Regions from separate parts of the Glutamicibacter sp. BW78 genome, predicted to be linked through region 2. Evidence: predicted binding sites of a transcription regulator. Region 2 holds the regulator's gene; each other region holds the start of a gene.

Region 1 (4,265 bases), on a different contig from region 2:
GGAGAAGCGCCCCGGCAGGTAGCCGCGCACCTTGGCCTCATTGGTCTCGGCAAAGAGCTTGCGGACATGGTCAAAGACGCCGGTGTAGGTCGCCGGGTTGGAGCGGGGGGTCCGACCGATCGGGCTTTGGTCCACGTGGACCACCTTGTCGAGCTGGTCCAGGCCCTCGACCCGGGTATGCCGCCCGGCCACCTGTTTGGCCCCGTTGAGCTGATTGGCCATCACCTTATAGAGGATGTCGTTGACCAGCGTGGACTTGCCGGATCCGCTCACACCGGTGATGCCGGTGAGGACACCGAGCGGGAACTTCACGGTCACATCCTGCAGGTTGTTTTCCCGGGCGCCGACGACGGTGACCTGGCGTTTGCGGTCGATCTTGCGGCGTTTGGCCGGCAATTCGATCTTGCGCCGTCCCGCGAGGTAGTCGCCAGTCATCGAATCGGTATTGGCCAGCAGGCCTTCCAACGAGCCTGAATGCACCACGGTGCCTCCGTGTTCACCGGCGCCGGGGCCCACATCAACGATCCAGTCGGCCTGGTGGATGGTGTCTTCGTCATGCTCGACGATGATCAAGGTGTTGCCCAAATCGCGCAGACGGTTCAACGTCTCGATCAGCCGTCGGTTATCGCGCTGGTGCAGACCGATGGAGGGCTCGTCCAGGACGTAGAGGACACCGACCAGTCCCGAACCGATCTGGGTGGCCAAGCGGATACGTTGCGCCTCCCCACCGGAGAGCGTGCCGGCGGCCCGTTCGAGGTTCAAGTATTCGAGTCCGACGTCGAGGAGAAAGCGCAGCCGGGCCTGGATCTCAATAAGTACCTGGTGGGCGATCTGCTTTTCTCGTCCCGACAGGACCAGGGCGTTGAGGAAGTCGGCGCATTCGCGCATCGGCATGGCGGAAACTTCGGCAATGGACTTGCCGTTGATCAGTACCGATAGCGAGGCAGGGTTCAGCCGGGCACCGTTGCACACGGGGCAGGGGATCTGCCGCATGTATTCCTCGTACCGGTCCCGGGCGTGATCGGATTCGGTTTCCAGGTGCTTGCGGTGGATGTACTGGATGACGCCTTCGAAACCGGTGCTGTATTTGCGTTCGCGTCCGAAGCGGTTGCGGTACTGGACGACGACCTTATGGTCCTTGCCGTTGAGGATCGCGTCACGCTGGGTATCGGTGAATTTGCGCCAGGGGGTATCCAGGTCGAATTTCAGGTCATCGCCCAGACCCTTCAGGAGCCGGTTCCAGTACTGCGTGGTGGCAACGCCCAGCGACCACGGCGCAATGGCCCCTTCCGCCAACGTCTTGCCGGGGTCGGGGACGACCAGGTCTTCGTCTACCTCCAGTCGGGTGCCGATGCCGGTACATGCGGGGCAGGCGCCAAAGGGATTGTTGAAGGAGAAGGACCGCGGTTCGACCTCATCAATGGCCAGCGGGTGCTCGTTCGGGCAAGCCAGGTGTTCGGAGAAGGCCCTGACCCGTGCGTCGTCTTTCTCTGGAAGGTCAACGAAATCGGCGAGCACGCGGCCATCGGCCAGACCCAGAGCCGTTTCGATGGAGTCCGTCAACCGTTGACGGATGCCATCCTTGGCGACGAGCCGGTCAATGACGACCTCTATGGTGTGTTTGTACTGCTTGCCCAGCTTCGGCGGATCACTGAGCTGGATGGTGTCCCCGTCGACCCTGGCCCGTGCGTAGCCTTTGGCTGCGAGCTCTTTGAACAGGTCGACGAATTCGCCCTTACGTGAGCGGACCACCGGAGCGAGGACCTGGAAGCGTGTCCCGTCCTCGAGCTCGAGCAGCTGGTCCACGATGGCCTGCGGCGTCTGCCGGGTGACTGGCTCATGGCACACCGGGCAGTGCGGGTGGCCGACACGAGCCCACAACAGGCGCATGTAGTCATAGATTTCGGTGATGGTCCCGACCGTCGAGCGCGGGTTCTTCGACGTCGACTTCTGGTCGATCGAGACTGCCGGGGACAGTCCTTCGATGAAGTCCACGTCCGGCTTATCGACCTGGCCGAGGAACTGGCGAGCATAGGCGGACAGCGATTCGACATAGCGGCGCTGGCCTTCGGCGAAGATCGTGTCGAAGGCCAGCGAGGACTTACCCGACCCCGAGAGGCCGGTGAAGACGATCATCGCGTCCCGCGGCAGGTCAAGGTCCACGTTGCGCAGGTTATGTTCCCGGGCACCCTTGACGAGAAGGCGTGACCGGTCATGTGCACGCTCAATGGATTCCATGGAAACGCTGGGAACGGATTGCAATTCGCTGGAGGAAATAGCCACGGATCCAGAGTAGTCGAACTTGGCGTCGAACACACGTTCGAAGGGCAAGGTTTTACCCGTGTTTCAGCGGGTTTGCTCCTGAGGTGTTCACTGCACGCGGAAGGCTGCCCGCAAAAATTCAACGGCACGGTCCTCGCCGACGCCCCAACTTTTGGCTTCCGTCGCCAATTCCTGGGCCGCTGAAGCAAGCCTGCGGTCCCCCTCGGAGCCCGTAGCCAGCACGACGGTTCCGTGACGTCCGCGGGTTTCAACAGCCCCTGCTTGTTCAAGTTCACGGTAGGCCCGGGCGACCGTGTTCACGGCAACACCCAGACGTCCGGCGAGCGCCCGCACCGAAGTCAGCCGGGTTCCCGGGACCAGCCTCCCCGAGCCGATGGCTCCGAGGATCTGCTGGCGGATCTGGTCGTACGGGTTCGCCGGCCCGTCCTTGCTGATGGCGACAAAGTCCAAGACGTCGTCATTCACTGGGTCTCCTTGGGGATCCGGGCCGGTCGCTGGCCGTTGCTGCGGGTGCACCCACAGTACCCGTCACCACTTTTCCCTCGTTCCGAGCAGCGCCTAGGCTGGCGTTATGAGCCCAGAGAATTCGCTGTTGCATGACCTGGCGGAGGTCACCATCCGCCGCGTGTCCGTTTCGTCGATGGACAACAACGCCTACCTCATCACCCATAAGCGGACCGGCGCGCAGGTGCTGATCGATGCGGCCGACGAGGCGTCGGCACTCCGCGGCCTCATCCACGACGCCGCCGCAGATGCGTCGGTGGCCCCGCATCTGGAATTGATCGCCACCACCCACCAACATTGGGACCACGTGCGGGCTCTCCGGGAGCTGGCCGATGAGACCGGCGCGCGGACGGCCTGCGGGGCCGAGGACGCAGAAGGTATTCGTGCGGCCACGGGAGTAGAAGCCGATGTAATCCTCGGCCAGGGCGATATCGGGAACGTTGAGGGCTTCGATCTGCGAACCGTGCATCTGCGGGGTCATACGCCGGGTTCCATCGCCTACATCTACGAGGACCCCTCGGGCCCGACGCATATCTTCAGCGGTGACAGCCTCTTCCCTGGAGGGCTGGGGAACACCGAAGGCGATACCGACCGGTTCGCCTCCCTGTATGAGGACGTCTCCGAGCGCCTCTTTGGGCAGTACCCGGATGACTCATTCGTCCACCCGGGTCACGGTCAGGGCACGACGCTGGGTGCCGAGCGCCCTCAGCTCCCTGAATGGAAGCAGCGCGGCTGGTAGACCGCTGGCTGGCCGCCCCTACTCGTGATGCAGTTCCCGGACCTCTCCGAACGGGACCGTCTCCGAAACCAGGGCTTGGACGCCAGTTCCGAGGAACCTCACGAGAACCCCGTACTCGCCTTCGGCAACGGATTCCTGCATGACGGGTCTGACGGTATCGAGGAAGGCTGGTTCGGCCCCCTCCAGATAGCTCTGGTAGGCGCGGGGTAGTGGGTTTTCCATGGCCGGTTCCTCCTGTGCGGTGTTCCGTCGGTGCTGACCCCAGCTCTACCACCCCTGACACGGCACGGGAAGGATTGGTAGAGCTGGCCGTCCACGCCATCTGGTTGCCATGTCCCCGGGACGGTCTCCTGAGAATCCAGACAGCAGTCAGGTGGAACCAAAAACCTCGGAGAACAGTACGCTCTATGGAGTAACTCACATTCACATCCATCCTTGGGGGAAACATGTCTGACACCAACCAGTCCGAAAACAGCGGCCAGGACCATGGCACGGCCTATCACCAGACTCCGTCACCGGACTCCGGCCCCCTGTCCCCGGTCCCGCCCCACCAGGTCACCCACATCACGGTCATGAATCCCAAAAGTGTCGGGCTCGCCTACGTTCTACTCATTTTCTTGGGCGGCCTCGGGATCCATAAGTTCTACGTGGACAAGGTTGGTATGGGGGTCACCTACCTCAGCCTCACTTTCGTCGGCGGACTGCTAACCCTGGTCTGGGTTGGGTGGTTGCTCATCAT
Region 2 (4,265 bases):
GGTCCTGGTGACGATCAGTCGTTCACGGCCGGGAAGCAGCGTCAGCGCCGACCGGGTCCCGCTGAGCGCGAATTCGGCGTAGGCCTCATCAACAATGACGATCGCCTGGCTGGTCCGCCCCGCCTCGTAGACGGCTTCAACGACGTCCAACCCGAGGGCGGTGCCTGTCGGATTATTCGGTGAACAAAGGATCACCAGATTCGGGGCGGCCGCTGCGACCTGATCCGCTGCTGACTGGGCGCTGAGTCCGAAGTCCTCGCCCCGCGCTCCGGCAAGGTAGGTGGTATCGGTACCGCTGGCCAGCAGCGGGTACATCGAATATGTCGGAGGGAAGCTCATCACGGTCCGCCCCGGCCCCCCGAAGGCCTGGAGGATCTGCTGCAGAACTTCGTTGGAGCCATTGGCCGCCCAAATACTTTCGGCTCCCAGCCCGTGCCCCAAATATCCGGCAAGGCGTTCACGCAGTTCGGTGAACTCGCGGTCAGGGTAGCGGTTCAGGTCCGTTGCGGCTGCGCTCACGTCTTCGGAGATGGCCCGGCTCACGGCTGCGGGCAGCGGATGGGTGTTCTCGTTGACATTCAACAGGATGGGAACATCCAGTTGGGGTGCGCCGTAGGGTTCGATGCCCCGCAGGTTCTCACGCAGGGGCAATTTGGCCAGTCGTTCCAGCTGATCACTCACGGCCCCATTCTATTGCCCGTCCGTCCGTGGCGGGAATCGGGGCCGGGGCCCGGGGTCATAAAGGAGGCTTAGCTGCCGGCGGGAACGAAGATCTGTTGGCCGGGGACGAGGACCGATCCCTTCAGGTCATTCATTTCGGTGATTTCCGCCACAACGTCTCGGCGGTCGCGCTGCGGAGCGAATTCCGCGGCCAGGGCCCAGACGGTATCCCCTTCCATGACCGAGACCGTCTGCGCCTCAACAGAGGTCGTGTCGGAGGCGTCAGAGGCCATCACCGGAGCGGTGAAGATACCGGCAAGCACCAGGAGTGTGGTGGCCACCAGCATGACCGGCAAGCCGATGAGGATGAACCGGCCCCGACGAGTCAGCGTCAGGCGGCCACTGCGAGCTTTGGCGGGGTGGGAGGAAATGGTCTGAACGGAATCGTCATTGAGGAACACCGGGGTCGCGAGTGCGATCTGCGCCATGGTCTTACCTTCCTGTTGTCCGCCGAAGCGGGTCCTGGTTGCGGGATTCAACTCCCGTCTTCGAACTCATATTCGAACTTCTGTCTCATTTTTAGCATCTATGTACGAAGATTGTCGAGACACGTTCGAATAAATCTTTGAATGACGTCGACGACTGCCCTAGAGTAGAAGCCATCGGCTGGATGGATGAGAGTCCACCAGTTGCATCCGACACATTGCGCACAGCCCCGGTACGCCGGCGATTTACCAGGACGGGATGGATCATGAGCTCAGCTGAGAATCCGGCGCCGAAGAAGGCACCGAAGGGGTTGACTATCCGACAGAAGAGGATCTTGGAAACCATCCAGGATGCCGTGGCCGATAAGGGGTACCCGCCGTCCATGCGCGAAATCGGCGACACCGTCGGTCTGGCGAGTTTGTCTAGCGTCACCCACCAGCTCGCTCAGTTGGAGAAGCTCGGCTACATTCGGCGGGACCCGCGCCGCCCGCGGGCCATGGAAATCCTGCGTTCCGGGCACCCGGAGACGGCAGCGAACCCACAGCTGTCCCTCGCCCCCGAAGAGCCGGTGCAGCCCCGCCCGACACTTTCAGTGGTGGAGTCGGACGACTCCTCAGAGGTGGCCCGTGTGCCTCTGGTGGGGCGCATCGCGGCGGGCGGACCAATTCTGGCGGACCAGGCAGTGGAAGACGTGATGTCCCTGCCCCGCCAGCTGGTTGGGCACGGCGAGCTGTTCATGCTCAAGGTCAGCGGCGATTCAATGGTTGAAGCAGCGATCTGTGATGGGGACTGGGTCGTCGTCCGCCGCCAACAACATGCAGAGAACGGCGATGTCGTCGCGGCTTTATTGGACGACGAGGCCACGGTGAAGACTTTCAGGCAGCGTGACGGCCACACCTGGCTGCTGCCACAGAATCGCCAGTACGAGCCGATCTTGGGCGATCATGCCACCGTCATGGGCAAGGTCGTTTCGGTGATGCGCTCGATCTAGACCGCTGTAGAGACCAAGGAGGGCTCCGTCCGTGGACGGGGCCCTCCTTCATCTCTATCTAGTGCTCGCTGGCCGCCAGACGGCGCAATGAACCCAGCACGACGTCCTTATCCGTGGTTGACCACATGGGGGGCAGCGATGCCCGCAGGTAGCTACCGTAGCGTTCAGTGGCCAACCGTGAATCTAATACGGCCACGACGCCACGATCGTCCGTCGATCGGATGAGTCGGCCCGCCCCTTGGGCCAGACGCACCGCTGCATGGGAGGCGGAGACGGCCATGAAACCGTTCCCGCCATGGCGGGCCACGTCCCGACTGCGCGCCGTGGACAGCGGGTCATCCGGACGGGGGAAGGGGATCCGGTCAATAACCACCAGGCGGCATGACTGACCGGGGACGTCGACTCCCTGCCAGAGGGTCATGGTGCCAAAGAGGCAGGTGTCGCGTTCATCGGCAAATTGTTTGACCAGGGTGGACATGCTCGATTCGCCTTGGCACAAAATTTCCGGAGTGACCCGCGGTCGCAAGGCTTCGGCAGCCTCCTCGGCGGCCCGACGCGAGGAAAACAGGGCGAGCACTCCCCCACCGGATGCCCCAATCAGATCTGCGAGCTCATCCATCGCCTCGGTGGATACATTTCGCGACGGCTTGGGCAGATGCCGTGCGACGTAGAGCATCCCCTGTCGGGAGTAATCAAAGGGGCTACCGACGTCGATACCTGTCCAGGCAGGAGCGCCCTCGCCCAGAAGTCCAAGCGAACCGGCCACCGGTTCAAAAGCGGCACCTATGGCCAGGGTGGCTGAGGTCAGCACAACCGTACGGCCATCGAAGAGGCCCTCACGCAATTTGCCGGCCACCGATAGCGGGGCGACATTGATGGTCGCTGGTGCCGACTCATCGGGAGCACTGTAGCCGGCGCCCGGGGTGAAGTTTCCTTGTCGGGAGATCCACACGACTTCCCGTTCATCGGCGGGACCATCAAGGCGTTCGCACTGTTCCTGGAGATACAGCAATTGGGACCGGGCCATCTGGCGCCCACCATCAGCAGTTTCGCCGTTTCCGGGTTTTGAATCAGACAACGCTGTGCGGACCGCCTCACGCACAGCGGCAATGGCAGCACCCTGCTCCTCGTTCAGACCCTTGGGTAGCAGACCGGTCGGGACACCTTCCAAGGAGTCCGCTAGCGCCTTGCCGGCCTGATTAAGCGCTTCGACGGCGACACCTTTGCAATTGCGTCGGGTCGCAGTAGCTGCCGCAGCAACCAGCGCAGCAGAGATGGGGCGCGTCACTGAATTGGTCACCCGGTCTTGGAGTTCATGCGCCTCATCGATGATCACCGTGTCGAACTCCGGCAACACCGCCAGTCCTTCAAAGGCCGAGACCGCCAGCAGGGCGTGGTTGGTAATCACGATGTCGGCGTCGCCGGCCTTCTTCCGGGCCAATTCACTGAAGCATTCCTCGGCCATGGGGCATCGTTGAGCACCGAGACAGTCCATGGCGCTCACGGAGACCTGTCTCCACGCCCGATCGCTGACCCCCGGGACCAGATCATCGCGGTCACCCGAATCGGTTTCCTCGGCCCATTGACGTACGCGCACGACCTCTTGGCCCAGTGCCGAGGTGGGCCCTGCGCCAGCCGTCAGCGGCCGGGCGGCCCCATCGTCACCGAGCGCGAAGAGTGCCCCTTCATCTTCATCGGGGTATCCGCCGCCGAGCTTGTACTTGCAGACATAATTGGACCGCCCCTTGGCCAGCGCTACATCCAGCTGGCGAGGTAACTCGTCGTTGAGGTTCTCCAGGAGGCGGGGAACGTCCCGGCCGACGATCTGGGCCTGCAGTGCAAGAGTGGCTGTGGAGACAACGACTGGCTTATCCGATTCGAGAGCGTGGGCAATCGCGGGGACCAGATAGGCCAGTGATTTGCCGGTCCCGGTGCCGGCCTGCACCAGAAGATGCTTTCCGCTCTCGAAGGCCTCGAGCACTTGTTTGGTCATCTCGTGCTGTCCGGGCCGGCTTTGTCCGCCCATGCGTTCAACGGCCTGGTCCAGGAGGGAGACCACCTCTTGTACTTCAGCCATGTGCGACGAACTGCTCCAATTCAGCGGCGAGTGCCCCGCGTACCTTCACGG
Region 3 (4,265 bases), on a different contig from region 2:
TCGGGCGCCATGGGTCGAATCGGTGGGTGGAGGGGTCGAAGTTTTGGCCTCCGTCCACGTGCCGCCGGGGCTATCGGGCACGGATCCGGGAACGGACAGTAGAATCGTTGCAGTACGTTCGGGATCTCTGTTGGCGACATCCTTTCATCCGGAAGTCACGGGGGAGCGCCGGATCCACGAACTGTTCATCCAGCTGATCAAGGGAGAAGCGTAAGCATGTCAGGCCACTCCAAATGGGCAACCACCAAGCATAAGAAGGCGGCCATCGACGCCAAGCGCGCGAAGTCGTTTGCCAAGCTCATCAAGAACATCGAGGTCGCAGCCCGCGCCGGTGGCGCCGATATGGCAGGCAACCCTGGCTTGGAGGTCGCCGTTGCCAAGGCGAAGAAGACCTCGGTGCCGAACGACAATATCGACCGGGCCGTCAAACGCGGTGCCGGACTGACCGGCGAGGTCATCGACTATGCCGAGATCATCTACGAAGCACGCGGACCTCAAGGCTCTGCGCTGCTCATCGAGTGCCTGACCGATAACAAGAACCGGGCCGCTTCCGAGGTGCGCCTGGCCATCACCCGCAGTGGTGGGACCGTCGCGGACCCGGGTTCGGTGGCCTATATGTTCACCCGCAAGGGCGTGATCTCGGTGCCGAAGAACGAGCTGACCGAAGATGACCTGCTGATGGCAGTGCTCGACGCCGGTGCCGAAGAAGTCAAGGAATCCCGGGACAGCTTTGAGGTCCATTGCGAACCGACTGACCTGCAGTCCGTGATCAAGGCGTTGGAGGAGGCCGGCATCGAGTACGAATCCGATGAGGTCGAGTTCGTACCGTCCATGCAGGTCCAGATCGACGCAGCAGCGGCACGTAAGTTCCTCAAGCTTGCCGATGCCCTCGAAGAACTCGACGATGTGCAGAACGTGTACTCCAATGCCGACCTCACCGATGAGGTTATGGCCGAACTCGAAGAGGACGACTAGCACCCCATGGCGTTGCGTGTGGTCGGCGTCGACCCGGGACTGACCCGTTGTGGTTTGGCCGTGGTCGACGTCGAACCCAACCGGCGGGCTTCCCTGGTTGATGTCACGGTGGTCGGCACGTCCCCGGACACCCCCTTGGATCAGCGCCTTCTGGCCATTGCCGAAGGCATCGACGCGTGGTTGGACCAGCATTGCCCCGACGTCCTCGCCGTCGAACGGGTCTTCAGCCAGCTCAATGTCAGCACGGTGATGGGCACCGCGCAGGCCTCGGGGATCGTCATTGTCGCCGCAGCCCGTCGCGGCATCCCGGTCGCCTTGCATACACCGACCGAGGTGAAGGCCGCTGTCACCGGAAGCGGACAGGCGAGCAAGGCAGCCGTGGGCAAGATGGTGGCGAAGATCCTTCGCCTCGCCGAGCCACCCAAACCTGCCGATGCCGCCGATGCCGCCGCCTTGGCCATTACGCACGGGTGGCGCGGTGCGGCCCCCGGCTCGCAGGCCTCCACCGGCGTGACTGCCGGTTCCAGCGGTTTGACCCCGGCGCAACGAGCCTGGGCTGCCGCCGAGGCAGCAACACGTCAACGAGGCTAACCGAGTCGCTGGGCCCGGAATCATAGGCCAGCAGGTAAGGTATTCGTAGATATGTTCGGATGCCGTGTTGCGGTCGCCGATACCAGGACGACGCCGGAGGAAGTCTTTTAATGATCAGTTCGCTTAAGGGTGTGGTGAGCCACGTGGCCCTCAACAGTGCCGTCATTGAGGTCTCAGGTTTCGGGATGCTCATCCAGGCCACCCCGCAGACCCTGTCCGGGCTGCACGTGGGCCGAGAGGCAGTAGTCCACACCTCGATGGTGGTCCGCGAGGACTCGATGACGCTCTTCGGATTTGCCGAAGCGGGGGAGCGCGAAGTCTTCGAGGTCCTGCTCTCCGTGGCAGGGATCGGTCCGCGGCTGGCGTTGGCGGTTTTGGCGGCCCATACTCCCGAAGACGTCAGGGTGGCCGCCTCGGACGGGGACGCCAAGGCTTTTTCCCGGGTTCCTGGAATCGGACCCAAGGGGGCCCAACGCATCGTCCTGGAGTTGGCCGGAAAGCTCACGCCCACGGGCGAATCCACCACGACACCGCAGGGTACCGCCCTGCCGGCGTGGAAGGACCAGGTGCTCCAGGCCTTGACCGGGTTGGGCTGGTCGGAAAAGGATGCCGAAAAGGCGGTGGTGGCCACCGAGAAGGCCGAACCCGGGCTCGTGGCCACCGGCCAGGTGGGCACCATCCTCAAATCCGTGTTGCGCGATCTCGGTCGTGGCGCCTCAACCGGCGGGCGATAGGCTAGAACCATGACCGAGAACCAGCAGATCACCGCCTCCACCTCGGAGCCGGAGGAGCGGGCGCTCGAGTCGGCACTGCGCCCGAAGAACCTCCATGACTTCGTGGGCCAACCCCGGGTCAGGCAACAACTATCCCTGGTCCTGGAAGCCTCGCGGATCCGCGAACGGGCAGCCGACCATGTTCTGCTCTCCGGCCCCCCAGGGCTGGGCAAGACCACGTTGGCCATGATCATCGCAGCAGAAATGAACGCCCCGCTGCGCATCAGCTCCGGTCCCGCCATTCAACATGCCGGGGACCTGGCAGCCATCCTCTCCTCGCTGACCGAAGGCGAGGTGCTATTTTTGGATGAGATCCACCGCATGAGCCGTCCAGCCGAAGAAATGCTGTACATGGCCATGGAGGACTTCCGGGTGGATATTGTTGTGGGCAAGGGGGCAGGGGCCACGGCGATCCCCCTGGAAATCCCGTCCTTCACTCTCGTCGGGGCCACCACACGCGCCGGCCTGCTGCCCGGGCCCTTACGCGACCGGTTCGGCTTCACCGGACATTTGGAGTTCTACGCGACCGAGGAACTCGAATTGGTGTTGCGGCGTTCAGCGATGCTCATGGATATGTCAGTTAATTCCGCTGCCTTCGCCGAGATTGCCCTGCGTTCGCGGGGAACACCCCGTATTTCCAACCGCCTGCTCCGCCGTGTCCGTGACTGGGCTCTGGTCCACGGGATTGAGCAGATCGACGCCCGGACCGCCTCCGCGGCACTGGACATGTATGAGGTCGACTCCAGGGGGCTGGACCGGATGGACCGCAACGTCCTTGAAGCCCTGTGCACCAAGTTCGGTGGCGGACCGGTGGGCCTGTCGACCCTGGCCATCGCCGTGGGACAGGAAATGGAAACGGTGGAGACCGTTGCCGAGCCTTTCCTGGTGCGGGAGGGCCTCCTGGGGCGCACGCCACGCGGGCGAATCGCCATGCCGGCCGCCTGGGAACATCTGGGGTTGGCCGTGCCGGCCCAAGCGGTTCAATACGATACCCCGGGCGGCCAATTCGGCCGTCAGGACTCCACGGAGAACCCCTCAGCCAGCTGATGCGTCATGCCGGGAAGGGGCCAACAGTCACGGAACGTCCAGAATAGGCCTATACAATAGTGTCTTGCCCTCCGTGGACGTTGTCGAAAACGTGCGCGGAAGTCCCCGGAACAGAAACAGGTAGTAACTCTTGACCTCCACCGTATTCGCTCAGGCGGGTCAGCCCGCGGGCTTCGACCCGATGACCCTGATCCTCATTTTGGCTTTTGCGTTCCTCATCTTCATGATGTTCCGCGGACGCAAGAAGGCGCAGAAGAAGCAGCAAGAGCTGCGTTCGCAGCTGAGCGTTGGCTCCGAAGTGATGACCAACTTCGGCCTGTTCGGAACGGTGGTGGGGATCGACACCGACGATAATAAGGTCATTCTGGAAATCTCCCCCGGAACCACCGCCACGGTCCACGCCCAGGCCATCGCCAAGGTCGTTCCCGTCGCTGAGTCAGGCAATGACGCCGGTGTCCCGATGGACGATGCCGAGGCACCCGCCGGAGAAACTCCCGAGGAGACCCTGCGCCGGCTTGATGGCGAAGGCAAGAACCCGAACGACTAGATGCATCGCGGCGTCGGCCTCCCCTGGGGGCCGACGCCGCGTTCTGCCGTACTCCGACGTCCTTGAGCGACGTCTTGAGCAGGAAGTCCCATAATGAAGAACACTGGCCCGATCAAACACGCGCGCCGCGCGCTGTTGTGGCTCGGCATCATGATCATCGCCCTTTCGGCAGTGTTGATCAGCGGCGTCGCAACCCAGCAATCGACCTTCTCCCCGAAGCTTGCCCTGGACTTGGAGGGCGGCACACAGATGATCCTGTCCCCGAAGGTCCAAGGGGACCAGGAGATCAACCAGGAACAGCTGGATCAAGCGGTGAAGATCATTCGCCAGCG

What was found. The regulator LexA, encoded in region 2, represses DNA repair genes until DNA is damaged. The targets are predictions, from matches to a motif close to TCGAACANNTGTTCGA.
Region 1: a site for LexA is predicted at 2,309-2,324, ahead of uvrA (excinuclease ABC subunit UvrA). Genes of this name have one in related genera too.
Region 3: a site for LexA is predicted at 1,610-1,625, ahead of ruvA (Holliday junction branch migration protein RuvA). Genes of this name have one in related genera too.

The regions. Positions count from the first base shown of each region.
Region 1 is NZ_NRGU01000006.1:116,634-120,898, forward strand. It holds gene uvrA (excinuclease ABC subunit UvrA) at 1-2,238, opposite strand, end outside; gene CIK75_RS00645 (GntR family transcriptional regulator) at 2,371-2,748, opposite strand; gene CIK75_RS00650 (MBL fold metallo-hydrolase) at 2,855-3,526, shown strand; gene CIK75_RS00655 (hypothetical protein) at 3,545-3,748, opposite strand; gene CIK75_RS00660 (TM2 domain-containing protein) at 3,973-4,265, shown strand, end outside.
Region 2 is NZ_NRGU01000008.1:204,722-208,986, reverse strand. It holds gene CIK75_RS01810 (histidinol-phosphate transaminase) at 1-681, opposite strand, end outside; gene CIK75_RS01805 (LysM peptidoglycan-binding domain-containing protein) at 750-1,148, opposite strand; gene lexA (transcriptional repressor LexA) at 1,412-2,137, shown strand; gene CIK75_RS01795 (ATP-dependent DNA helicase) at 2,196-4,214, opposite strand; gene hflX (GTPase HflX) at 4,207-4,265, opposite strand, start outside.
Region 3 is NZ_NRGU01000023.1:14,690-18,954, reverse strand. It holds gene pdxT (pyridoxal 5'-phosphate synthase glutaminase subunit PdxT) at 1-214, shown strand, start outside; gene CIK75_RS03490 (YebC/PmpR family DNA-binding transcriptional regulator) at 217-975, shown strand; gene ruvC (crossover junction endodeoxyribonuclease RuvC) at 982-1,566, shown strand; gene ruvA (Holliday junction branch migration protein RuvA) at 1,677-2,300, shown strand; gene ruvB (Holliday junction branch migration DNA helicase RuvB) at 2,310-3,386, shown strand; gene yajC (preprotein translocase subunit YajC) at 3,517-3,933, shown strand; gene secD (protein translocase subunit SecD) at 4,027-4,265, shown strand, end outside.